Regions from separate parts of the Proteus vulgaris genome, predicted to be linked through region 3. Evidence: predicted binding sites of a transcription regulator. Region 3 holds the regulator's gene; each other region holds the start of a gene.
The links. Region 3 encodes CRP, which controls carbon source genes, mostly activating them, when cyclic AMP is high. Its sites were predicted from a motif close to ATGTGANNNNNNTCACAT; they were not measured.
Positions count from the first base shown of each region.

Region 1: rbsD (D-ribose pyranase) is a predicted target of CRP. The motif match lies at 6,630-6,647, and genes of this name have one in related genera.
Region 2: msrB (peptide-methionine (R)-S-oxide reductase MsrB) is a predicted target of CRP. The motif match lies at 4,226-4,243, and genes of this name have one in related genera.

Region 1 is NZ_CP090064.1:761,444-769,898, reverse strand. It holds gene yajL (protein deglycase YajL) at 1-465, shown strand, start outside; gene LW139_RS03640 (phosphoribosyltransferase) at 906-1,232, shown strand; gene thiI (tRNA uracil 4-sulfurtransferase ThiI) at 1,405-2,856, opposite strand; gene xseB (exodeoxyribonuclease VII small subunit) at 3,058-3,321, shown strand; gene ispA ((2E,6E)-farnesyl diphosphate synthase) at 3,322-4,245, shown strand; gene dxs (1-deoxy-D-xylulose-5-phosphate synthase) at 4,312-6,177, shown strand; gene rbsD (D-ribose pyranase) at 6,725-7,144, shown strand; gene rbsA (ribose ABC transporter ATP-binding protein RbsA) at 7,152-8,455, shown strand, end outside.
Region 2 is NZ_CP090064.1:2,457,164-2,465,618, reverse strand. It holds gene hypF (carbamoyltransferase HypF) at 1-1,072, shown strand, start outside; gene LW139_RS11985 (MipA/OmpV family protein) at 1,167-1,919, shown strand; gene LW139_RS11980 (D-hexose-6-phosphate mutarotase) at 2,023-2,907, opposite strand; gene gapA (glyceraldehyde-3-phosphate dehydrogenase) at 3,022-4,017, opposite strand; gene msrB (peptide-methionine (R)-S-oxide reductase MsrB) at 4,361-4,798, shown strand; gene LW139_RS11965 (YeaC family protein) at 4,881-5,162, shown strand; gene pncA (bifunctional nicotinamidase/pyrazinamidase) at 5,269-5,913, opposite strand; gene ansA (asparaginase) at 5,936-6,958, opposite strand; gene sppA (signal peptide peptidase SppA) at 7,204-8,455, opposite strand, start outside.
Region 3 is NZ_CP090064.1:4,040,259-4,048,713, reverse strand. It holds gene yihA (ribosome biogenesis GTP-binding protein YihA/YsxC) at 1-310, opposite strand, end outside; gene ppiA (peptidylprolyl isomerase A) at 581-1,150, shown strand; gene LW139_RS19150 (aminodeoxychorismate synthase component II) at 1,525-2,100, shown strand; gene argD (bifunctional acetylornithine/succinyldiaminopimelate transaminase) at 2,218-3,432, shown strand; gene crp (cAMP-activated global transcriptional regulator CRP) at 3,528-4,160, opposite strand; gene LW139_RS19135 (OsmC family protein) at 4,474-4,881, shown strand; gene LW139_RS19130 (phosphoribulokinase) at 4,970-5,839, opposite strand; gene LW139_RS19125 (YheU family protein) at 5,902-6,123, opposite strand; gene LW139_RS19120 (hydrolase) at 6,120-7,100, opposite strand; gene LW139_RS19115 (LysE family translocator) at 7,200-7,805, shown strand.

The sequences.
Region 1 (8,455 bases), 1.1 Mb from region 3:
ATTAAACTTGTCGCCGATGCGCCTCTAGTTCGTGTTGTTGATCATCACTATGACGTTATTATTCTCCCTGGTGGATTACAAGGTACTGAAACCTTAAGAGACAGCCCTTTAGTGGTTGAGAAAGTCCGCCGTATGCACAGTGAAAATAAACTTGTCGCAGCCATCTGTGCGGCACCTGCCATTATTCTTGAATCTCACAATATTTTCCCCATTGGCAATATGACGGGTTTTCCTGCATTAAAAGATAAAATATCACCGAAAAAATGGGTTGATTATCGAGTCTATTTTGATGAAAGAGTGAATTTAATTACTAGCCAAGCACCTGCAACATCTATCGATTTTGCACTAAAAATTATCGAGCGCTTAAAAGGCAAAGAAGTCGCTGCTGATGTTGCCAAACAACTCGTATTGCCACCCGGTATTTATAATTACCAAGATGAATTCACAGGTTTTGGGGATAGGTAAATAGATAGTTAGAACCGCAAATATATAATATTATTAAAGCGGTTCTATTTTCATTTCAGATATTCTTTATATTTCAGACATTCTTTATATTTAAACTATTTTCAACATATTAGTATTATGAGAAATGAATTTAGTTGCTCGACTAATACATAAGAATAAAATCTTATGGGTATAGATATTTCTGAAAATAAAATAATTGCTTTAAATACTCAGCATGAGCATCGAGTAATAACGAGTACTAATAAAAACCTTAAAGTTAGCATAATAGGTAAGAAAACAAGTTAACTATATTCAAAAGTTATCAACGAACTAAACTTGGTGATAGTAATAGAGATGGTAACCCTTATGCGTCATCTATAGCAGTACCATACTGCTTAGCAAGAAGGATCTCTCACCATTTCAGATCGAATTTTTACAAAAATGTATTTATTAAATGTACTGTGAAAGAAGTAATTAATAATTATTTTAATAAAGAAGTAAATAAAAAAGAACTTCATATAAAACCAATAAAAAGAACATTCTCTGAATTACAAAAGTTACCACCTAATACTATTTTTACAATGAAAAAAATTCCAAACAAAATTAGACACTACTTTTCCCCTTGGAAAACAAACCCATATTTCGATATTAATAGATTAAATCATTATAATGTTATTTTAATTGATGACTTACTCTCAACAGGAACAACATTAAATACAGCAACTATAGAATTAAACAGATCAGGGTTAACATGTTCTACTGCAATCTGCCTTTTAAGTAGTCTTTGAATTTGATCTCTTTTTAAGATTAAAATATATTCCTTAGTATAGATAATATTTCTAGCTTAAGAGCAAAGTAATCATCTGGAGAATGGCAACGACATTCCCCAACATAAAAGTTGTATAATTGAAAAAAACCACTTTATAGTGGCTTTTTTATCAACAATATAAACGTTATATATTATTTTTTACGATATACTTTAACGTTCTCAAAACCTTGCTCACGTAAATAAAGTGCTTGTAAACGGCTCATCATTCCGCGATCACAATAGAGCAAATAAGTTTTTGATTTATCTAAATCACCAAACTGAGTGCTTAATTTATAGAAAGGTAGTTCTTTAACATCAACACCGTCTATTTTTAATGGCGAATTTTCTTGCTCTTCAGGGGAGCGAATATCAAGAATAACGTCATTTGTACCGAATTCAGAGACCATTTCAACTTCTGTGACTTGCTGTACAGTTTCTTCGGCTATACGGCGAATATCCATATTCTTGGCATTTTCAACAACGTTATCAAGAATAGAAAAATCAAACTTCTCTTCTTCAGCTTCAATTTTCGCTTTAACGGCTTTCACTGTTGGGCTTTTTGAGATCACCCCACAGAATTCTGGCATTGTGCGAGCAAAATCTTCTGTGCCAATTTGACGAGCAATATTGATAATGTTCTCTTTATCATGAGTGATAAGAGGACGTAAAATTAACGTATCTGTCGCATTATCAATTAAACGTAAATTAGTTAAGGTCTGGCTAGAAACTTGGCCTAATGCTTCGCCCGTTACAATCGCTTGAACACCATAACGCTCTGCCACTCTTGATGCTGCGCGTACCATCATACGTTTTAGCACAACACCCATTTGCCCGTCATCGACCTTTTCTAAAATTTCTGCGACAACAGGTTCAAAGTCAACTGCAACGAAATGCACTTTATGAGAACGACCAAAACGATTCCATAAATAATGCGCAACTTGTTTAACACCAATTTCGTGTGCAGAGCCACCTAAGTTAAAGAAACAATAGTGAACTCGGCTACCTCGACGCATTAACATATAGCTTGATACACCTGAGTCATAGCCACCAGAGATCAGTGATAAAACATCTTCCTGTGTACCAATTGGAAAACCACCAATACCTTCATAGCGCGCATTCACTAGAATAAGTTTGTCATCTTCAATTTCTAAATTAATGGTGACATCAGGACGCGTTAACTTCACTTTTGCGCTTTCAACGTGTTGGTTAAAACCACCACCTACATAGCGCTCAACTTCATTAGAAGTAAAACTGTGTTTACCACGACGTTTTGCACGAACACAGAATGTTTTGTTTTCAACTAAATGCTTAAATGCTGCAAAAGTTTGCTCAAAAATATTATGTAAGTCGGTATAAGGATGTTCTTCGACTTGTAAAAAGTGATGAATACCAGGAATACGTGTTAAAGCATCACATACAGCTTCGCTTTTACTTTCGTCTTTACTCACCACCACAATGTTATCCCAATTACGGACAACTGTGATTTCATCGCCTAATGTATTAAGTACATTACGAATATTGCTAGTGAGGATCTTGATAAAACGTATACGAACGGATTGGCTTTTGATCGTAATTTCGGGGAATAATTTAATAATAAACTTCATAGTCAATGGTCATAGGTTATTAAGTAGAAACATAAACTACAGTGATGTAAATTGACTGGAGTTTATAAAAGTCACAAAGTATATCACCAATATTTAGGGCTCACCCGCAAAAATCATCGACTGAATAAGAAATTTTCATCTCACTTGTAGTAAGATGATCGCTATTATTCAGCGCTAACATGCTTTATTATCAAAAATATTATGGCTAAGAAAACGACACCAATTAACGAAGACATCGCACAAACACCAAGTTTCGAAGCATCTATGCAAGAACTTGAGCAAATCGTAAACCGTTTAGAATCCGGTGAACTCCCTTTAGAAGAAGCGCTTAATGAGTTTGAACATGGCGTTCGTCTAGCCCGTGTTGGACAAAAAACATTACAAGACGCAGAACAGCGTGTTCGTATTCTTCTTAAAGAAGATGATAATGCAACTCCTGATGATTTTATCCAAGAGGCAGAATAATTGAGTAACGCAACTTCAAGTACGGATGCGTTCCGTCATAAATTAGATTCCGCCCACCAGCGTGTTGATGATGCATTAAACCAAGCGCTATCCACCTTACCATTTACTGACATGCCACTAGGTAAAGCCATGCATTATGGCGCCCTTTTAGGTGGAAAACGCTTACGCCCTTTCCTTGTTTATGCTGTTGGTGAAATGTTTAAAGTCCCTGCGCTAAACCTTGATGCTCCGGCAGCTGCTGTGGAATGTATTCATGCTTACTCCCTTATTCATGACGATTTACCTGCAATGGATGATGATGATCTGCGTCGCGGTAAACCAACATGTCATATCGAATTCGGTGAAGCCAACGCTATTTTAGCAGGTGATGCACTACAAACTCTGGCTTTTGAGATCTTAGCAAAAAATCCAATGCCTGATGTTTCTATGGCTGATCGCGTTGCAATGATTGCTGAATTAGCCACAGCGAGTGGTCTTTCAGGTATGTGTGGTGGTCAAGCACTTGATCTGGAAGCAGAAGATAAATCCATTGATCTCGCCTCTCTTGAAAAAATCCATTTACACAAAACAGGTGCATTAATTCGTGCAGCTGTTCGTTTAGGTGCATATAGTGCAGGCTCTAAAGGCCATGATGTATTACCTGCATTAGATAAATATGCTCACTCCATTGGCCTTGCCTTTCAAGTGCAAGATGACATTTTAGATGTCATCGGAAGTACCGAAGAAACTGGAAAACGCCAAGGTAGTGACCAAGAGTCAGGAAAAAGCACATATCCTGCACTCCTTGGATTAGAACAAGCTCAAAAGAAAGCACAGGAATTGTATAACGAAGCACTGGATGCCTTAGCGTTTCTTGAGCAATACGAGTACGATACGACCACGCTTAAACAATTAGCGAGTTTTATCGTCGAACGGAAAAACTAATAAAAAATAAAGAGAGCAGCTTACCTGTTCTTTCCCTATTACAAGTGATTAATTAATAGGCATCACATGAGCATTGATATCGAAAAATATCCCACATTGGCGTTGGTTGAAACACCAGAAGATTTGCGCCTATTACCAAAAGAGAGTTTACCTAAACTCTGTGATGAGCTAAGGCTATTTCTTCTTAACAGTGTCAGCCGCTCAAGTGGTCACTTCGCCTCAGGTTTAGGTGCTATTGAGTTAACGGTTGCTCTCCATTACGTCTATAAAACCCCTTTTGACAACCTTATATGGGATGTGGGGCATCAAGCCTATCCCCATAAAATCTTAACAGGTCGCCGTGACCGTATTGATACAATTCGCCAAAAAAATGGATTACATCCCTTCCCTTGGCGTGAAGAGAGCGAATACGACAAACTTTGTGTCGGTCACTCTTCAACCTCTATCAGTGCAGGTTTAGGTATGGCTGTTGCCGCTGAACAAGAAAAACTGAATAGAAAAACAGTTTGTGTCATTGGTGATGGTGCAATTACTGCGGGTATGGCTTTTGAAGCAATGAACCACGCAGGTGATATTGAACCAGATATGCTCGTTGTTCTTAATGATAACGAGATGTCGATTTCAGAAAACGTTGGTGCGTTGAATAATCATCTTGCACAATTGTTATCTGGCAAACTGTATACCACTTTGCGTGAAGGTGGAAAAAAGGTCTTTTCTGGTATTCCACCAATTAAAGAATTACTGAAAAAGACTGAAGAACATATCAAAGGCATGGTCGTTCCTGGCACCATGTTTGAAGAGTTAGGATTTAACTATATTGGTCCTGTTGATGGTCATGATGTTATTGCGTTAGTACAGACTCTCGCTAATATGCGTGATCTAAAAGGTCCTCAACTTCTGCATATTATGACCAAAAAAGGTCGTGGATATGCCCCTGCTGAACGTGATCCGATTAGCTGGCACGCTGTACCTAAATTTGATCCACAAGCAGGTACATTACCTAAAAGCCCTAATGCACGACCTACCTTTTCCAAAATTTTTGGTGACTGGCTATGTGAAGAAGCCTCAACCGATCCAAAATTGATGGCAATTACTCCAGCTATGCGTGAAGGCTCGGGTATGGTGCGCTTCTCAAAAGAATACCCATCACAATACTTTGATGTTGCTATCGCAGAACAACACGCCGTTACCTTTGCAGCAGGTTTAGCCATTGGTGGCTATAAGCCGATTGTTGCTATTTACTCAACATTCTTACAACGCGCTTATGACCAAGTGATCCACGATATTGCCATTCAAAAACTGCCTGTTTTATTTGCTATTGATCGTGGTGGTATTGTGGGAGCAGATGGTCAAACTCACCAAGGTGCTTTTGATCTCTCATTCTTACGCTGTATTCCTAATATGGTCATTATGGCGCCAAGTGACGAAAATGAGTGTCGCCAAATGCTTCACACCGGTTATCACTATCAAGATGGCCCTGTTGCTGTACGCTATCCAAGAGGCTCTAGTATTGGTGCGCAATTGCAACCACTTGATCCACTGCCTATGGGTAAAGGTATTATTCGTCGTCAAGGCAAAGGTATTGCTATTCTAAACTTTGGTACATTACTACCAGAAGCGTTAGAAGTCGCTGAAAAACTTGATGCAACGGTAGCCGATATGCGTTTTATCAAGCCTCTTGATAAATCACTTATCCTTTCTCTGGCTGAACAGCATGATATGTTGGTAACACTAGAAGAAAATGCCATTATGGGTGGCGCGGGCAGTGGTGTTAATGAATTACTCATGCAAGAGCGTTGCTTAGTACCTGTTTTAAATCTAGGCATTCCTGATTTGTTTGTACCACAAGGTGGACAAGAAGAGATCCGAGCAGACTTAGGACTTGATGCTGTTGGTATTGAGAAATCTATTACGGATTATCAAGCTAAATAACGTCTTAAATGCCCGTTTTAAACGGGCATTTTTCTATGCTAATCACTTACCAAAACGACTATTAAATCTTTGATTACTAATTCTTTTATTCATTTTTGAATTACAATTTGGGCATAAGTGTTGTTTTTTACCATCGATAGTCCATGTGTAATATTTCCTTTTAAAACTAAGGTTACAAACATCACAATGGCTAGGTTTAAAAATAGCGGACACCAAAGCAAAAAAAATAATAATACCAATTATCCATCCCATACAGCCCCCTTGCATAAGGAAAACTTAATAATAAATTAAACCTAGTACTATTATTACTCAAACTCCTCTATGTAATATGTCGTCTATAACTCATATTTTATGAAAATCACTGCAAATAAAACATTCTCTTATTGAATCCATTCAGCATTAATTTATTCAATCAGTTAGATTTTTCTTTCTTTTTGCTTGTCAACGAAACGTTTCGATCATGCTCACAATCTGAATAAATCAAACTTGTTTTCCCCCTTTTCTTTTCTACTATATAAGTAGCGAAACGTTTCGCTGAGGAGGAAATATGAAAAAAGGCGTATTACTAAATAGTCCTATTTCTAGCGTAATTTCACGTTTAGGACACACTGACAAAATCACTATTGCAGATGCCGGATTACCCATTCCCTCTTCTGTTGAACGTATTGATCTCGCTCTAACACAGGGTATTCCTGACTTTATGTCAGTATTGCAAACAATCACTCATGAAATGCAAGTTGAAGCAGTGATGCTGGCGGAAGAAATTAAGACCATTAATCCCCTCCTTTTTAATGAGATAGTCTCTTACCTCTATTTATTAGAGCAAGAACAGAAGAAACCCATTCAAATAATGTATGTTTCACATGAAGCATTCAAAAAACAACTTACTGAAAATAAAGCTGTTATTAGAACAGGTGAATGTACACCTTATGCCAATATTGTGTTGTTTTCTGGTGTGACTTTCTGAGGACAATATGAAACCTTTACTCGAACTTAAAGATATTGATAAGTCATTCCCGGGTGTAAAAGCACTATCAGGCGCTACATTGCGCATTTATCCCGGTCGAGTGATGGCCTTAGTGGGTGAAAATGGTGCTGGCAAATCAACGCTGATGAAAGTACTTACTGGCATTTATAAAAAAGATGCTGGCGAGGTAATTTATCAAGGTGAAAGTTGTGCTTTTAATGGCCCCAAATCTTCCCAAGAAGCAGGAATAGGCATTATTCACCAAGAGCTTAACCTTATTCCTGAATTAACCATTGCAGAAAATATCTTCCTAGGTCGTGAGTTTACGCGTGCTTTTGGCGCCATTGATTGGAAGAAAATGTATGCAGAGGCTGATAAGTTATTAGCCCGATTAAACCTTGCATACAGCAGTCACCGTTTAGTGTCTGAATTATCGATTGGTGATCAGCAAATGGTAGAAATTGCCAAGGTACTTAGTTTTGGTTCCAAAGTGATTATTATGGATGAGCCAACGGATGCATTAACTGACACCGAAACGGAATCGCTATTTAGTGTTATTCGAGAACTAAGAGATCAAGGTTGTGGCATTGTTTATATCTCACATCGCTTAAAAGAGATCTTTGAGATTTGCGATGACGTGACCGTACTTCGAGATGGTCAATTTATTGGTGAAAAACCCGTTAGCACATTACAAGAAGATACGCTCATTGAAATGATGGTTGGCCGTAAGTTAGAAGACCAATATCCTCGTATCAACATCCCCCAAGGCAAAACCAAACTCAATGTCATTAACCTCAGTGGTGAAGATGTTCACGATGTCAGTTTCTCATTACATGAAAGTGAAATTCTCGGTATTTCAGGTTTAATGGGTGCTGGTCGTACAGAATTAATGAAAATTATCTACGGCGCATTACCCAAAACCAATGGCACCGTAGAGCTAGATGGCAAACCCTGCCAAATCAAAAAACCGGTTGAAGGATTGGAACACGGCATTGTTTATATCTCTGAAGACAGAAAACGAGATGGCTTAGTGCTAGGTATGTCAGTGAAAGAAAATATGTCACTGACCGCACTTCGTTATTTTAGCCGTGGCATGGGAGTACTCAATCATAAAGAAGAGCAACTCACTGTCGGTGATTTTATTAAATTATTCAATATAAAAACCCCTTCAATGGATCAAACAATTGGCTTTTTATCAGGGGGAAATCAACAAAAAGTGGCTATCGCAAGAGGCCTGATGACTCGCCCTAAAGTGCTTATTCTTGATGAACCCACTCGTGGTGTAGACGTTGGTGCTAAAAAAGAAATTTA
Region 2 (8,455 bases), 1.6 Mb from region 3:
GGATCTCAAAAATGTATTTTGCTTATTACGTCAGCATCAAGCCATTATGGGGCCTCATTTAGGGGATCTTGATGATTTAAGTGTACGCCAACAACTGATGAAATCATTAGATCTTTTTCAGCAAATTTATCGCTTTACGCCTAAAGCAATTGCGGTAGATGCACATCCTAATTACATTAGTCATCAACTGGGTAAACAATTTGCTCAAGAACAAAATATTCCTCTCATTGAAGTTTTTCACCATCATGCGCATATTGTTTCTTGTCTAGCTGAACATGGACATACCCATCAGCAAGGTGCTGTAGTAGGCATTGCACTTGATGGTTTAGGCTATGGGCAAGATGGTTCTTTATGGGGGGGAGAATGCCTACGGGTGGATTATCAAAAATCAGAACGAATAGGTGGGCTTCCTGCAGTTGCTATGCCTGGGGGAAATTTAGCTTCGATTCAACCTTGGCGAAACTGGTTCGCACATTTAGCTACTTTTTCTAAGAATTGGCAAGGTAGTGTTATCACCCAATTGATACCTAGTAATGATTTGCAAATATTAAGTAAGGCAGTAGAACGTGGTTTAAATTCGCCTAAAGCCTCTTCTTGTGGGCGTTTATTTGATGCGGTTTCAGCATCATTAGGATTAGCTCCTAAAGAAATAAGTTGGGAGGGTGAAGCAGCCAGTTACCTACAAACAGCAGCATTAGCGTGTCAAAAAGAAAAACAAACGGAAATTATCAAGCAATATGGGCATTTAATGCCTATAAAGAATAACTTGCTTGAACTGTCTGTTTTTTGGTCGCAATGGGAAAGTGTGAAGCTCAATGTCAGTGAAAAGGCGTGGCTATTTCATTATTTATTAGCTGAAAGTTTAGGCAATATTGCATTGCAATATGCCGATGAACATCAGATTGAGACCGTTGTACTTACGGGCGGTGTGTTAAATAACACATTACTCAAACATATGTTTAAGAAAAAATTAAACAATAAAAAAGTACTAACCCCTATGATGTTGCCCGTTGGAGACGGTGGTATTGCATTAGGGCAAGCACTGATTGCTACACATTTAATGCAAAACTAAAATAATTATAGGTAAAATAATATCGGTTCTAGTTAATTGTGACTGAAATTGGTTTTTGGTTGCTACTTTATTAATGACAATATGGAAAATCATCGTGAGTAATAAGAAGATTATCATTTCTTTAGCCGTTATTGCAGGACTTAGCACACCAGCAGCATTTGCTGGAGAATGGTCAATTGGTGGCTCAGTCTTAGCACAAGTCACTCCTTATAAAGGGGCTAAATCAAAAGATTATTTATTACCCGTGCCACAAGTTAACTACCAATCAGAAAATTTCTATTTTGCGACATTAGCCGCAGGGTATTACTTGTGGAACACACCTAAAGATAAACTTTCTGTTGATTTGCACTATTATCCTCAAGCTTATAAACCAAGTGATAGCGATGACGAGCAAATGAAAAAATTGAATCGTCGTCGTGATACTATGATGGGGGGGTTTACTTATAAACACCATGAATCATGGGGTAGCTTAAGAGCGATTGTTTCTGGTGATATGCTGGGTAAAAGTAATGGTATTATTGCTGATGCTGCCTATTTATATCCTTTCGAATTAGGTAATTGGTCTTTCCAACCTGGTGCGGGTATTGTTTGGGAAAACAAAAAGCAAAATCGTTATGCGTATGGTATTACTCATGCAGAATCACAGCGTAGTGGTTTAGCTGAATACACACCAAATGATAGTTGGAGACCTTATTTCGAGATTTCTGCCAACTACAAATTTGCTGAAAAATGGAACTTCTTTGCTATGGGGCGTGTTGACCATTTACCAAGTGAAGTTAAAGACAGCCCAATGGTGAATAAGTCTGTAACTGCGATTGTGTGGACTGGTGTGACTTATACATTCTAATCAATGTCTGTATGACGCTATAGATATTTTAATAGGCTATTTATGACAAAAAAGCTTCGATTTAAACCTCGAAGCTTTTTTATTTGTAATATGTGAATAATATTTATTTTTCAGCAATATTTTTACGAACACGTACTACCAAAGATAAACGACCAGGATGCACATTGTCTGGTTTTAATGGTTTATGGATACGTGCAGTTTCTACACAAGCCATTTTACGATAGCCGCCTGCACTCATATCTTTCATTGAACTTGCAAGCTCTGCGCCGGGGTTCCAGCACACCACATCACTATGGTGATAATGATGAACTTCAATTGTGCGATCCCAACCATCATCATGAATAAGATTAAAATCGTCAGGCTCTGTGTAAAGCCTGTCAGTGCGTCCATTAAAATGTAATGCGGTTTCATCAGTATAGACTTCTTTGTCCGCTACAGTGTCAATGTAGTGGCCTCCTAATCCGGTAACGGAGATATTATCAATATCACTCACATTAAAATAAGAGTGAAGGGCAGCTGTTGCTTCATAATCACCGTAAGATTCTAATTCTACTTCACAAGTTGCCCCTAATTTAAAACGAGCAATTAAAGTAAACGGATGAGGCCAATATTTTTGTGTTTGTTGGCTCTCTTTTAGTGTCATTGTAATAAGTACGCCGTCATCTTGTTCTGTGTGAGCGCTAAATTCCCAAGGTAGAATACGTGCAAATCCATGACTAGGTGTACCTGCTGAAGCGAACCAAGGCCAGCAAATAGGGATACCGCCACGAATGGCAACACCGGGAGTGAATAGAGATGCTTCACTGAGCCAAAAGACAGGGTGTTCTTGTGCTGGTTGCCAAGCAATTAAATGTGCACCTTGAAGGCTAATAGCTGCTCGTACTTTAGGATGTGAAATAACAAGGATAGGAAGTTCACCTAATTGCCGACGACTTAAATAAGGTGATATTTGTTCAATAATCGGCAATGAAAATATTTTCTCGTTCATTATCTTTTGGCCTTCTGTCACTGACTATTTCAATACAATAAACTGACTGGCTGGAAAATAAAAGAGCCACCTAAAAGGTGGCTCTAAGCAAAATCTTGATTTACTAGGCTCTAATTATTTAGAGATATGAGAAATCAGATCCAGAACTTTGTTTGAATAACCAACTTCGTTGTCGTACCAAGCAACTAATTTAACAAAGTTGTCGTTCAGAGCGATACCTGCTTTAGCATCAAATACTGAAGTCAGAACTTCGCCATTGAAGTCAGTTGAAACAACTGCATCTTCAGTGTAACCCAGAACGCCTTTCAGTTCGCCTTCAGCTGCTGCTTTGATAGCATCACAGATTTGTGCGTAAGAAGCTGGTTTTTCCAGACGTGCAGTCAGGTCAACAACAGAAACGTTAGGAGTAGGAACACGGAAAGACATACCAGTCAGTTTGCCGTTCAGTTCAGGAATAACTTTACCTACAGCTTTAGCAGCACCAGTTGATGATGGGATGATGTTTTGAGAAGCACCACGACCACCACGCCAGTCTTTTGCAGAAGGACCATCAACAGTACGTTGAGTTGCAGTTGTTGCGTGAACAGTAGTCATCAGGCCTTCAACGATACCGAAGTTGTCGTTGATAACTTTAGCTAAAGGCGCTAAGCAGTTAGTAGTACAAGATGCGTTAGAAACAATATCTTGGCCTGCGTATGATTTATGGTTTACGCCCATTACGAACATAGGAGTGCTGTCTTTTGAAGGACCAGTCAGAACAACTTTTTTCGCGCCAGCTTGGATGTGTTTACGAGCAGTTTCGTCAGTTAAGAACAGACCAGTTGCTTCTGCAACAACGTCAGCACCGACTTCGTTCCATTTCAGATTTGCTGGATCTCTTTCTGAAGTTACGCGGATGGTTTTACCATTAACAACGAGGTGGCCATCTTTTACTTCAACAGTACCGTTGAAACGGCCATGAGTTGAATCGTATTTCAGCATGTATGCCATGTAGTCTGCGTCTAACAGATCGTTAATACCTACGATTTCGATATCTGAACGTTCTTGAGCAGCACGGAAAACGATGCGGCCGATACGACCAAAACCATTAATACCTACTTTGATAGTCATATGTATTCCACCAGCTTTAATTTAGTGAATTAAAAAGTTGCTTCTAAAGTTACCAAAACCGCGCCAATCGTCAAGCGGAATCGTGTCAATAATTGCAAAAAATCAATTAAAAAAACACTTTTCGCTTAAAGATTGGTCGTTTTAGCTAAATGTTACGCTGTGTATTATCGGGATCAACGCCGATAAATGAAGTTACCTTTGCTCCGTTATGTGAAATTCATCACATTTCAAAAACTAAAGATTACTCTTGATGATTTTAGACTATATTTTTCAGATTTGTTGTTAAATCTTTGTTATTATTCGCTGTTGTTTTAAAAAGCATTTTTCTGAGCACGAGGTCGATATGGCAGATAATGAAAAGAAAGTGAATATTTCAAGCAATAACAATCACCTTGATTTATCAACACTCAATGAAATGCAACGTTATGTGACGCAACAACACGGCACAGAGCCTCCGTTTAGTGGTAAGTTATTACATAACCGTCAAACTGGGATTTATCACTGTTTATGTTGTTCTGCTCCTTTATTTTATTCAGATACAAAATTTGATGCAGGATGTGGCTGGCCTAGTTTTTACCAACCTGTTAACAGTGATGCGATCCGCTATATTGATGATTTTTCTCATAATATGAAAAGAACGGAAATACGTTGCCAGCAGTGTGATGCACATTTAGGTCATGTCTTTAATGATGGCCCTGCCCCTACAGGGGAGCGTTATTGTGTTAATTCAGCTTCACTGTCATTTACAAACAGTGAGACAGGTGAAGAGCAGAAAGGTTGATAGCCATTAAATTAACAAAAATATAACAAATGAAAAAACGATTCAGCCATTTTAAGTGATGATTTAGCTTATGGAGCAATCAATGGAAGTTAATGAACTTATTTCGATGGTAACCCCTGAAATTTACCAACGTATTTCCACCGCAGTTGAATTAGGCAAATGGCCTGACGGCGTTGCATTGACTGATGAACAAAAAGAACATTGCATGCAGATTGTTTTATTATGGCAAGCAAAAAATAACCACACACCTGAGCATATGACAGTAGGCACTAATGGGCAAATTACCATGAAGAGCAAACAAGAATTAAAAGCTCAGTTTCAATCTGAACGTTTGGCAACGCTAACGCCAATGGATGATGACTAAAACATATGGTGAATGGATAGAATTAATATAAAAAGGGCTACTTATTAACTGAATTGGTTAAAAATAGCCCCTTTCTGATTTTATGAAGATAAAGAAAGTAACGAACCTATTGATTGTTACGATTAAGCCAATGTGCTGAATCTATTAATGTCGCTCCCTTTGCTTGCATCTCTTCTAGCGCTACTTGGCTGTCATTATCTTGAATATTGACACCACGGCAACCGTCAGTAATAACAGATACTTGATAACCTAACTGTAAAGCATCCATGACTGTAAATTTAACGCAGTAATCAGTAGCAATACCAAGAATATAAAGATGTTTTATATTAAGCGTTTGCAAAAGGGTATGTAAGCCTGTTTGATATTCATGGTCGTTATCAAAAAAGGCACTATAGCTATCAATAAGGCGGTTTTGGCCTTTGTAAATAATATGGTTAATCAGTGTGTGATTGAGCTCAGGATGAAATTCAGCGCCGTGAGAATTTTGTACGCAATGTACTGGCCACCAAACTTGAGGTAACCCGTTCAGTTTCCCTATTTCACCTACAACAGTACCTGAGTTTTCAGCAAAACTAAGATGATCTGCAGGATGCCAATCTAAACTTGCAATAATTGGGCTTTTAGTTCGCTTGAAACCATTAATGAGCTGATTAGCTGTTTGAATAACCATCTCACTGTCGTTAACAGCTAAAGCACCCCCTGTACAAAAATCGTTTTGTATATCAACCAGTAATAGCGCAGAGTTTTTCACGAAAGTTGCCCTTTTATTAAGCTTAGTCGTTATCGTTTAATGTCATTTCACCGCGAAGGTTTTGTTGCATTAAGCGACAAATTTCAGTGTAATCATATTGTTGGCTAAGGAGATAATGCAGTTTAGTTAATGTTGCCTCAAATGTCATATCATAACCACTAATAACGCCGACTTCAGCTAAGGCTTGACCTGTTGCATAACCTTCCATATTCACTCGACCAGAAATACATTGTGTAAGATTAATAACCACAATGCCACGCTCTGTTGCTTCGCGTAGTGTAGAAAGTAAAGCAGGGTGTGACGGCGCATTACCCACGCCATAAGAACGTAATATTAATGCTTTCACGGGCTGCATCAGAATATTTTTAACTATTTCATCTGAAAGGCCTGGGTAAATGGTGACAACACCAATGGGTTGAGGCGTAATATTATGCGCAATAAATTCTCCTTTTCCTTTTGGAAATGAATTAATTTTAAATTGCTTAATATTAATCCCTGCTTCTAAAAGAGGGGCGCTATTCGGTGATGCAAACGCATTAAAACCATCTGCATGTGCTTTTACTGTGCGGTTACCGCGATACAGTGTGTTATTAAAGAAAAGTGCGACTTCATTAATTGGATGATGTGCAGCTAAATAGAGCGCATTTAATAGATTCGTTTGTCCGTCAGAACGCAAAGCTTCTAAAGGAATTTGAGAGCCAGTGACAATAATGGGTTTACTGAGATTCTCGAACATAAAAGAGAGTGCTGAGGCTGTAAATGCCATGGTATCAGTACCATGAAGAATAACGAATCCGTCATAGTTATGATAATTATCATTAATATCATCAGCGATAGATTGCCAGTCTTCAGGTGTGATATTTGAAGAATCAATTAAAGGAAGGTGCTCTTTGATTGTAAAATCGGGCATCTCTTCACGATGGAATTCTGGCATTTTAGCTAATTGGCGTTGTAAATGCCCTGATACAGGAATATAGCCATGTTCAGAATGTTGCATACCAATAGTACCGCCAGTATAAACAACGTAGATTGATTTCTTTTGCATCAGACAAAGCACTCTTATTAAGCTGTGAGAAATACCTGATTATAGGGAGTTTGTAGAATAAAAAAAGGAAAGGGCGCTAAAAAAAAGAAAATAGAAACTATCTAATATCTGCTTTAAATCATTGTGTTAAAAATTGCTTGAATACAAACGAACAAAAAGTATTTATCAGAAGATTATTCTACCAAAGGCCAGAAAAATAGAGGAATACACCCACTCTATATGAGCAGGTGTATAGATTGAAAAGATTATTGAATATCACCACAAGATAAACAATACGCATAGCGATTTAGCGGATCGTTCATATTGCGATAAAACTCAGTCTGTGTTTTAACTTCTTTTAAAACAGGTGCTGGCAAATAAGCTTGTAATGGATCAGGAATAAGCGCTTTTGCGTTAGAGGATAAACTCATTATGATCTGTTCTGACAGACTTAATTCAGGTTTCATCCAATCAACAACCGGTTGATCGATTTTTGCCATTTTAGCAACTGTATCAATAGCATCATCAAAATCACCAAACTCATCGACTAAACCGACATTTTTTGCATCTATTCCTACCCATACACGACCTTGAGCAATCAGATCAATTTGAGCCGGTGTTTTCTTCCGTGATTCAGCGACTAAATTAAGGAAAGTCTTATAACCACTTTCGATATTTAGCTGTAAAAGCTCTGCAAACTCTTCCGGTAGCTTATTAGTGACAGATAATCCGGCTAAGGGTGAAGTTGTGACGCCATCAGTATGAACACCAATAGACTCTAAGCTGTTTTCAAACGTATTAATAACGCCAAAAATACCAATAGAGCCTGTTAATGTTGAAGGGCTAGCAATAATCTTATTTGCAGGGGTTGAGATCCAATATCCGCCTGATGCAGCCATGCCACCCATTGATACAACCACATGTTTTTTCTGTTGTTTAAAAGCAGCAACTTCACTGCGTATTTGCTCTGAAGCTGAAACACTACCACCAGGGCTATTTACACGTAATACAAGCGCTTTAATGTTCGGATCTAAACGTGCTTGGCGAATTTGATTCGCAATAGTTGAACCACCCGCTGAGCCAGGGATGCTTTCACCATCAATAATCGCACCTTGGACAACCACTACGGCAATATTTCCTTCATCACTTGCAGGCAATGAAGAGGTTAGCGTATCGGCATAATCATAAATGCTGATATTGTTAAATTGCTTATTCTCTTTATCCCACTGGAAGGTTTCTGTCATATCAGCTTCAAATTGAGCGTATGAGCTTACAGAATCCACTAATTTACGATTTAGCGCATAAGTTGCGTTATCCCCATCTGCTTTGCGCAGCTGAGCAATCATCTCTTTTGCACCTGGGAAAACATCTTCTGTGGTAATACTACGGTTTTCGGCAACTTGGGTTAAATATGCAGACCACAGCGCATTAACTAAACGTAATGAAGCTTCACGAGACTCTGCTGACATATCATTGCGCATTAATGGCTCAACCGCAGATTTATACGTTCCTACGCGG
Region 3 (8,455 bases):
GTAAGTACTCACCTAAAGAACGTTGCCATTTGCGCTTCATTTCTTCAGGAACTTGAGCATAACCGTAGCCAGGTAAATCGACTAAGCGTAAACCCTCTTCAATTTGAAAGAGGTTGATTAATTGAGTACGGCCTGGGGTTTTACTGGTTCTTGCTAACCCATTTTGTTGGGTTAAGGCATTTAAAGCACTGGATTTACCGGCATTAGAGCGACCCGCAAAGGCAATTTCAATCCCTGTATCTGGTGGTAAATGGCGGATATCAGGCGCACTGATGATGAAATGTGCTTTTTGGTAATTAAATTGGGCCATTATGGTATAAACCTCTCTGAAATAATGCGGCTTCTCATGCATACTCATTTCAATTCTGCATGAGAAAGAATATCTAAAATATCTATTTGCTCTATTTTGGCGCAATTTAATGACTTATAACAGAGCTTAAAAATTAAAATTTACTCTGTTATGACGTAATTAGACTTATTGAGCGTAAATAAAGGTAAATGATTGGCACTATTTACCTCAGCGAATTAGAATCGCTGCATATTAAGTAAGTTGTAGACTATTAAAGTAAAGGATCCCTGCATGTTAAAACGTTTTCTTGTCACCTTCGTTACCGCTTGCACTTTAACAACAGCGACTTTTGCAATGGCAACGGGAGAAACCTTCGTTAAATTAGTCACCTCTGAAGGCAATATTGAAATATCACTGGATAATAAAAAAGCCCCAATAACAACGAAAAATTTTATTCAGTATGTCGAAGATGGATACTATAACGGCACAACTTTTCATCGTGTTATCCCCGGTTTTATGGTTCAAGGCGGTGGTTTCACTGCTGATTTGCAACAAAAGCAGACCAGAGCGCCAATTAAAAATGAAGCAGATAATGGGTTACGTAATGTAAAAGGCTCTATTGCTATGGCACGTACGTCGGATAAAGACAGTGCAACCAGTCAATTCTTTATTAATGTGGCTGATAATGCCTTTTTAGATCACGGTCAACGTGATTTTGGTTATGCCGTATTTGGTAAAGTGGTAAAGGGTATGGATGTGGTTGATAAAATTTCACAAGCTCAAACCCGCAATATTGGTCCTTACCAAAATGTGCCGGTAAAAACGGTTACTATTTTATCTGCTGAAGTCGTAAAAGAATAAACGCATTATTGGGATAGGGTATTTACGTATTCTGATAAGATAAAATACATATAAACCGGAGTGAAAGTATTCATTCCGGGGTTTTTAGTACGAAAAAAATATTTTTTATCGTCTGTTTTTTCGTGTGATCTCCTGCAATAAGTATTCATTACACTATTAATCACTGTATTCATCATCAATTACCGTCATTATTGTTATTGCGCAATAAATCAGCAGATTTTCTTGCTTACTATTCATATTTTATACCTGTGCTATGATAATCGGCTTTGTTGTACCCAAGTCGGTTAAACAACGAGCTATTTTGGCAAATATACACTCGCTTTAAAATAGTAATAAAATAGATAATGATAAGAAAATCAGTCGGATAGGCTAATATGCTGTTACTTATTGATAATTACGACTCGTTTACCTACAACCTCTATCAGTATTTCTGTGAATTGGGTGCTGAGGTTGTTGTTAAGCGTAACGATGAGATTGGACTTAAAGAGATAGAAAAGATGATGCCAGCACATCTTGTTATCTCGCCAGGACCTTGTACTCCTGATGAAGCCGGGATCTCTCTTGAGGCTATACAGCGGTTTGCAGGTGAAATTCCTATTCTTGGCGTTTGTCTTGGACATCAAGCAATAGGGCAAGCTTTTGGTGCATCTGTTATTAGAGCACGAGAAGTTATGCATGGTAAAAATTCATTGATACATCATAACCAACAAGGCGTTTTTAAAGGACTTAATCGTCCTTTAAGTGTAACGCGCTATCACTCTTTAGTGATAGATGCTACGACGTTACCTGTGCCTTTTGAAGTAACGGCATGGAGCCAACATGATGGAAATGTTGATGAAATTATGGGAATTCGCCATCGTACACTTCCAATTGAAGGGGTTCAATTTCACCCAGAAAGTATTTTAAGTGAACAAGGGCATGAGTTATTAAATAATTTTCTTAAATATTAATAAGATAGTATTTAAATAGCGAAATAACGCCTTTTTATACAAAACCACATTTGATTTTTTATTCATATTTAGTGATTATATTTTCACATTGAAGATGAATAACGATCAGGTGGGGTAATGACAAAGCAAAGCATCAACCGGGCAACTTACGATCAAGTAATGTTGCCAATTTATTCACCCGCAGAATTTATTCCTGTTAAAGGGGTGGGAAGTCGAGTTTGGGATCAGCAAGGAAAATCTTATATTGATTTTGCTGGTGGTATTGCTGTATTGGCATTAGGACATGCTCATCCTGCACTGAATCAAGCATTGAAAGAACAAAGTGAGCAACTCTGGCATGTGAGTAATATTTTTACAAATGAGCCTGCACTGCGTTTAGCACAAAAATTAATTGATAATACATTTGCAGAGCGTGTCTTTTTTGCTAATTCAGGCGCTGAAGCGAATGAAGCTGCATTTAAATTAGCTCGCCATTATGCGATCACTCGTCATAGTCCTTATAAAACCAAAATTATTGCTTTTCACCATGCCTTCCATGGTCGAACTCTGTTCACTGTATCTGTAGGAGGACAGCCTAAATATGCAGATGGGTTTGGCCCAAAACCTGCCGATATCGTACACGTTCCTTTTAATGATTTAGATGCCGTGAAAGCGGTTATTGATGATCATACATGTGCCGTTGTACTAGAACCAGTACAAGGTGAAGGCGGTGTAACAGCTGCTACTCCTGAATTTATGAGGGGGCTACGTGAGTTGTGCGATAAACATCAAGCATTACTTGTTCTTGATGAGGTACAAACGGGTATGGGGCGTACAGGTAAGCTTTTTGCTTATATGAATTACGATGTAACTCCCGATATTATTACTACGGCAAAGGCGCTAGGAAGTGGTTTTCCACTCAGTGCGATGTTAACGACACAAGAGATAGCGTCGGTAATGGGAGTAGGAACTCATGGTACAACTTATGGTGGTAATCCATTAGCGTGTGCAGTGGGTAATGTTGCATTTGATTTAATCAATACACCAGAGGTACTTGAGGGTGTAGAAAAGCGCTATCAGTGGATTGTAGACGAGCTCACGGCAATAAACCAAACCTACAACGTCTTTTCGCAAATCCGTGGGCAAGGATTATTGATTGGTGCACAACTTGCACCACAATATGAAGGCAAAGCGAAAATACTATTAGGGTTAGCTGCAAAACATGGGTTAATGATGTTAAATGCAGGGGCTGATGTTATGCGTTTTACGCCATCATTAATTATTACCCAAGAAGAATTACAAGAAGGAATGGCGGCATTAAAAGCAGCTATTGCGGAGTTTGTAAAAGAGTAGTCCTTATTATAAACCCCATCACAAGAATGGGGTTTATACAGATTTTTTATCAATAGCCCTTTGTATCGGGCTATTGTTTGTTCGGGCAGGGAAACTTAGCGAGTCCCGTAAACGACGATTGTTTTACCGTGTGCAGAGATCAGGTTTTGATCTTCTAGCATTTTAAGAATACGGCCTACAGTTTCGCGTGAACAACCAACAATTTGACCGATTTCCTGACGTGTAATTTTAATTTGCATGCCATCAGGATGCGTCATAGCATCGGGTTGTTTTGCTAAGTTTAGTAAGGTTTGTGCAATACGACCTGTTACATCAAGGAAAGCAAGGTTACCTACTTTTTCTGATGTGGTTTGTAATCTGTTCGCCATTTGAGCTGACAGGCGCATCAGAATATCAGGGTTGACCTGAATTAATTGGCGGAATTTTTTATAGGAAATTTCTGCTACTTCACAGGCTGTTTTTGCTCTAACCCATGCACTACGTTCTTGATCTTCTTCAAATAATCCAAGTTCACCGATGAAATCGCCCTGATTCAGGTAGGAGAGGATCATTTCTTTCCCTTCTTCATCTTTAATAAGAACAGCCACGGAACCTTTAACAATATAATAAAGTGTTTCCGCTTTCTCACCTTGGTGGATCAGCGTGCTCTTGGATGGATATTTGTGAATATGGCAGTGTGACAAAAACCATTCAAGAGTCGGGTCTGTTTGCGGCTTGCCGAGAACCATTCGCGTTATCCTCTGTACGTTAAATGCAGCCATTCAAAACGGATAGACTCCCTTTTGAGACAGCGTGCTTAAAAATCCTATCTTGACCTATTAACTTCCTGAGAACACGGTAAGTTAATATGGAGTAGATTATAATAAATGAGAAAATAATGCATTGATCTTAACCACTATCATCAAGCAGATATTGTTTTTAACACAATTAGTGCATTAAGTCTCGTTTTACGCAGTCAGCATAATAAACCTATTTGCTAATTGCTAGTTGAATTATGAGAATGTACTCTTTTAGTTTCTGTCATGTTTAGGGGGAAAATAAATGGAAGCACGAGTTAAGTGGGTTGAAGATTTATCTTTTGTTGGTGAGTCTTCATCAGGTCATCAAATAATGATGGATGGGAACTCTGGCGATAAAGCACCAAGCCCAATGGAAATGGTCTTAATTGCTGCGGGTGGATGCAGTGCGATTGATGTCGTTAGTATTTTACGCAAAGGGCGACATCAAGTCACTGATTGTGAAGTGAAATTAACATCAGAGCGTCGTGAAGAAGCTCCACGTTTATTTACTGATATCAATTTACATTTTATTGTTTCAGGTAAAGAACTCACAGATAAAATTGTTGAACGAGCAGTTCAATTATCTGCAGAAAAATATTGTTCCGTCTCTTTAATGTTAGGAAAAGCAGCTAATATTACACATTCATTCGAAATAAAAGACGCTGAATAAATTTGATATTTTAAAATAAAGTTTAATTTAGAAATAATATCCCTTAATAAAGGGGATATTATTTTTATAAAAATAGATTTTATTTTTGTTAACTGATCTTTTCGCCATTTAATAATTTTTTGACTAATGGCGCCATAATTAACTCCATCGCTAATCCTAATTTTCCACCAGGCACCACAATTGTATTTATTGTTGACATAAATGAGCCATGCAACATTGCCAGTAAATAAGGAAAATCAATATCCGTTAAGCCTCTAAAGCGAATAACAATAAAACTTTCATCAAGAGTTGGGATAGCTTTAGCTGAGAATGGGTTTGATGTATCGACAGTAGGGACTCGTTGAAAGTTGATGTGAGTACGCGAAAATTGCGGAATGATATAGTTAATATAATCATCCATAGAACGCACCACTGAATCTCTTACGGCTTCTTGTGAGTGGCCCCGTTCGGTTGTGTCTCGGATAAGTTTTTGTATCCACTCAAGGTTAACGATAGGAACTACACCCACTAGTAAATCAACATGCTGTGCGACATCGTGTTCATCAGTGACAACACCTCCGTGTAATCCTTCATAAAAGAGTACATCGGTATTATTGGGTAATGATTCCCATGGTGTAAAAGTCCCTGGTAATTGGTTGTAGGGCGTTGCTTCATCATAAGAGTGCAAATATTTACGTGATTGGCCTTGTCCTGTTTCACTATAATGGCTGAATGTGGAACTCAGTAGGCTAAAATCATTTGCTTCAGGGCCAAAATAGCTAATATGTCGCCCTTGTTCTTTGGCTTTTCTTATCGCCATGTCCATTTCAGGGCGAGTATAACGATGAAAACTATCCCCATCAATTAAAGCAGAATGTGCATTAAGTTGCTGGAATATCTTACGAAAAGCTTGGCTCGTGGTAGTCGTTCCTGCTCCACTTGAGCCAGTAACCGCGATGATAGGATGTTTGACTGACATAGGTTATCCTTTTGCAAAATAAGGTTAGCCCTTATTGGTGGCGATATTTCGCTCTGGAGTGATTAATCAGAGCGAAATTGCGATGCAGGCATAATATTGACGCTTTCATGAAGTTCTGACCAAACTAATACGGCTTCACCGGATTTAAGTTGTTTTTTTACGTCGGCGACTTTTTGTTCAAGCGTTTTCTCTTGGATACCATAATCGGTGCCTTCTCGTAAAACGAAACTTTCAATAAGATTGTCTAGAGTCTCTGAGGAAAGTTCGTTCCAAGGTATTATCATTTGGTTTTCTCCAAATAAGCGGATAACCAGTCAGGTATCCGATTTTCAAGCCACATCACGGGTTTAGAAAGCTTGCCACTGACAAAACCTACATGCCCGCCAAATTCAGTAAGTTGATACTCAATATTATTGGGTAGTGTTGTGATATCAGGAATAACATCCGCAGACATAAAAGGATCATCTTTAGCGTGAATGATCAGTGTCGTTTTCTTTATTTTATTTAATAAAGGCAAAGCACTACATTGACGATAGTAATCTAGGGCATCTTTGAATCCATGAATTTTAGAGGTAATTAGATCGTCAAATTGGCGTAGCTTTTTGATGGACTTTATCGTCAACAAACTAATTGGCAATGATTCAGGATAGCGGATCAACTTGCGTGTCGCGTTATTTTTTAGTCCTTTTAATAGATACCATTGATAAAAACGGGAAAAGCCATGCTCAATTTTAGCTGAACAAGGCTCTAACATTAATGGTGCTGATACAATAACAGCGGCATCTACAACGGCATTTTCACCACTTTCAGCAAGGTAATAAGCGAGCATGTTACCTCCAAGAGAGTAGCCGACGGCAGCTGTTGGCTGTTCACCAAATTCCTTTTTTAGCCAATTTAAAAAGTAGCGAGCATCTTCGGTTTCACCTGAGTGATAGATGCGTTTTTGTCTATTGGGCTCACCACTGCATCCTCTAAAATGCATTACAACACTTAACCAGCCTCTCTCTTTTGCTGCTGATAACATGCCATGAACATAAGGACTGCTAAAGCTTCCTTCTAAACCATGAAAGATCACTAATCTTGGCTTATCGAGCGCCATTTTGGGATCTTCACTCCATGCCAAATCGACAAAATCATTATCAGGAAGGTTTAGTCGTTGCCAGTAAGGCGTTAATAGTGGTGTTCTACGCACTATTCTTGGTAAAAGCGTTTGTAAATGTGGATTTTTAGCCCAACGCATTGGATTAAAGTATTGAGACATATTTTCCGTCTATCAAAATGAATTAACACTTGTTTGCTAAATAACATACTGCTATTTTCGGTGAAAATAAAACATCTGTCACATCTTTGAGCACTCGCCATGACAATTAGCCTTATTTTTTCTTTAACTATTTTCCTGTTTATTGCCGCTATCACACCAGGACCCAACAACTTATTACTTACTTCATCAGGTGCTAATGTCGGTTTTAAAGGCTCATTAAAGCTTATGGCGGGTATTATGCTGGGAATGCAATGTGTTTTACTTAGCTCGGCATTTGGTGTGGCTGCATTACTGATTATTTATCCTGCATTGCATATAGGATTAAAGATAATCGGAAGTGCATACTTACTTTGGCTTGCTTGGAAAACAGCGACATCATCTTATCAGCGTTTAGATATCCCAGCAAAAACGCCACAAGCAGTAAGTTGGTTTCAAGGTGGATTATTACAATTTCTCAATCCTAAAGCGTGGATGATGGGATTAGGGGCAGTTGGAAGTTTTAGTTTATCTGGTGATGCCTATTTTAGTTCAATTATTGCGATGAGCATTGTGATGGTGATAGTGAATTTTGTCGCAGGGATTGTTTGGATTTTAGGGGGAACCTTAATCAGCTTATTTTTACAAAGCAGAAGATCCTGGTTTATTTTTAATATTTCAATGGGATTATTAACAGCGCTCTGTGTTCCTTTGATTTGGATTGAATAAATAACTATAAATCAATAAGTAACTTAATTATTTTGATTTAAATAATGCTTTTTTAAGTTTGGTTGATATGATTGTTCTAAATTTTCATCCAAAAAAGAGTATTAATCTAGTGAAAGAGAGATCTATGATCGCCTGTTATCATAGGTATTTATGTTAAAGTGCTCTTTTATATAAGGTGAGAATAAGAATTCCTCATTTCATATAAACGTGATTATTTAACGTTTTCATTTATCTGAATTTATACTTTAAAATGAAAAATAATTCTCGCGGCTAGGAATTATTTATTCCTGTTTACTGTTTGTAATTAAAGAGAATTTTATTGTACATATGTTTTTAGTGTGTTCTTTAATTGTTATAACTTAATTAAAGCGTTTAAAAACGCAATATTATTGAATATATATAGATTGAATTTATATTCTCTTATTGACCAAAAAGAATAAATTATTATTAAAGATTGGAAAAAAATAAATTAATTATTATAGAATATCGTGGTTAATGAACAAATGCAGATAGAAAAGATAATTATAAAACTATTATAAGAGTAAGTATTTTAATAATAACATTATTTTTTATAATTTATTGTTTATGTTCTTTTTTTATTGATTTTAATCTGAAAACCTAAATAATTTTAGGTATCAAACTCTTTATCA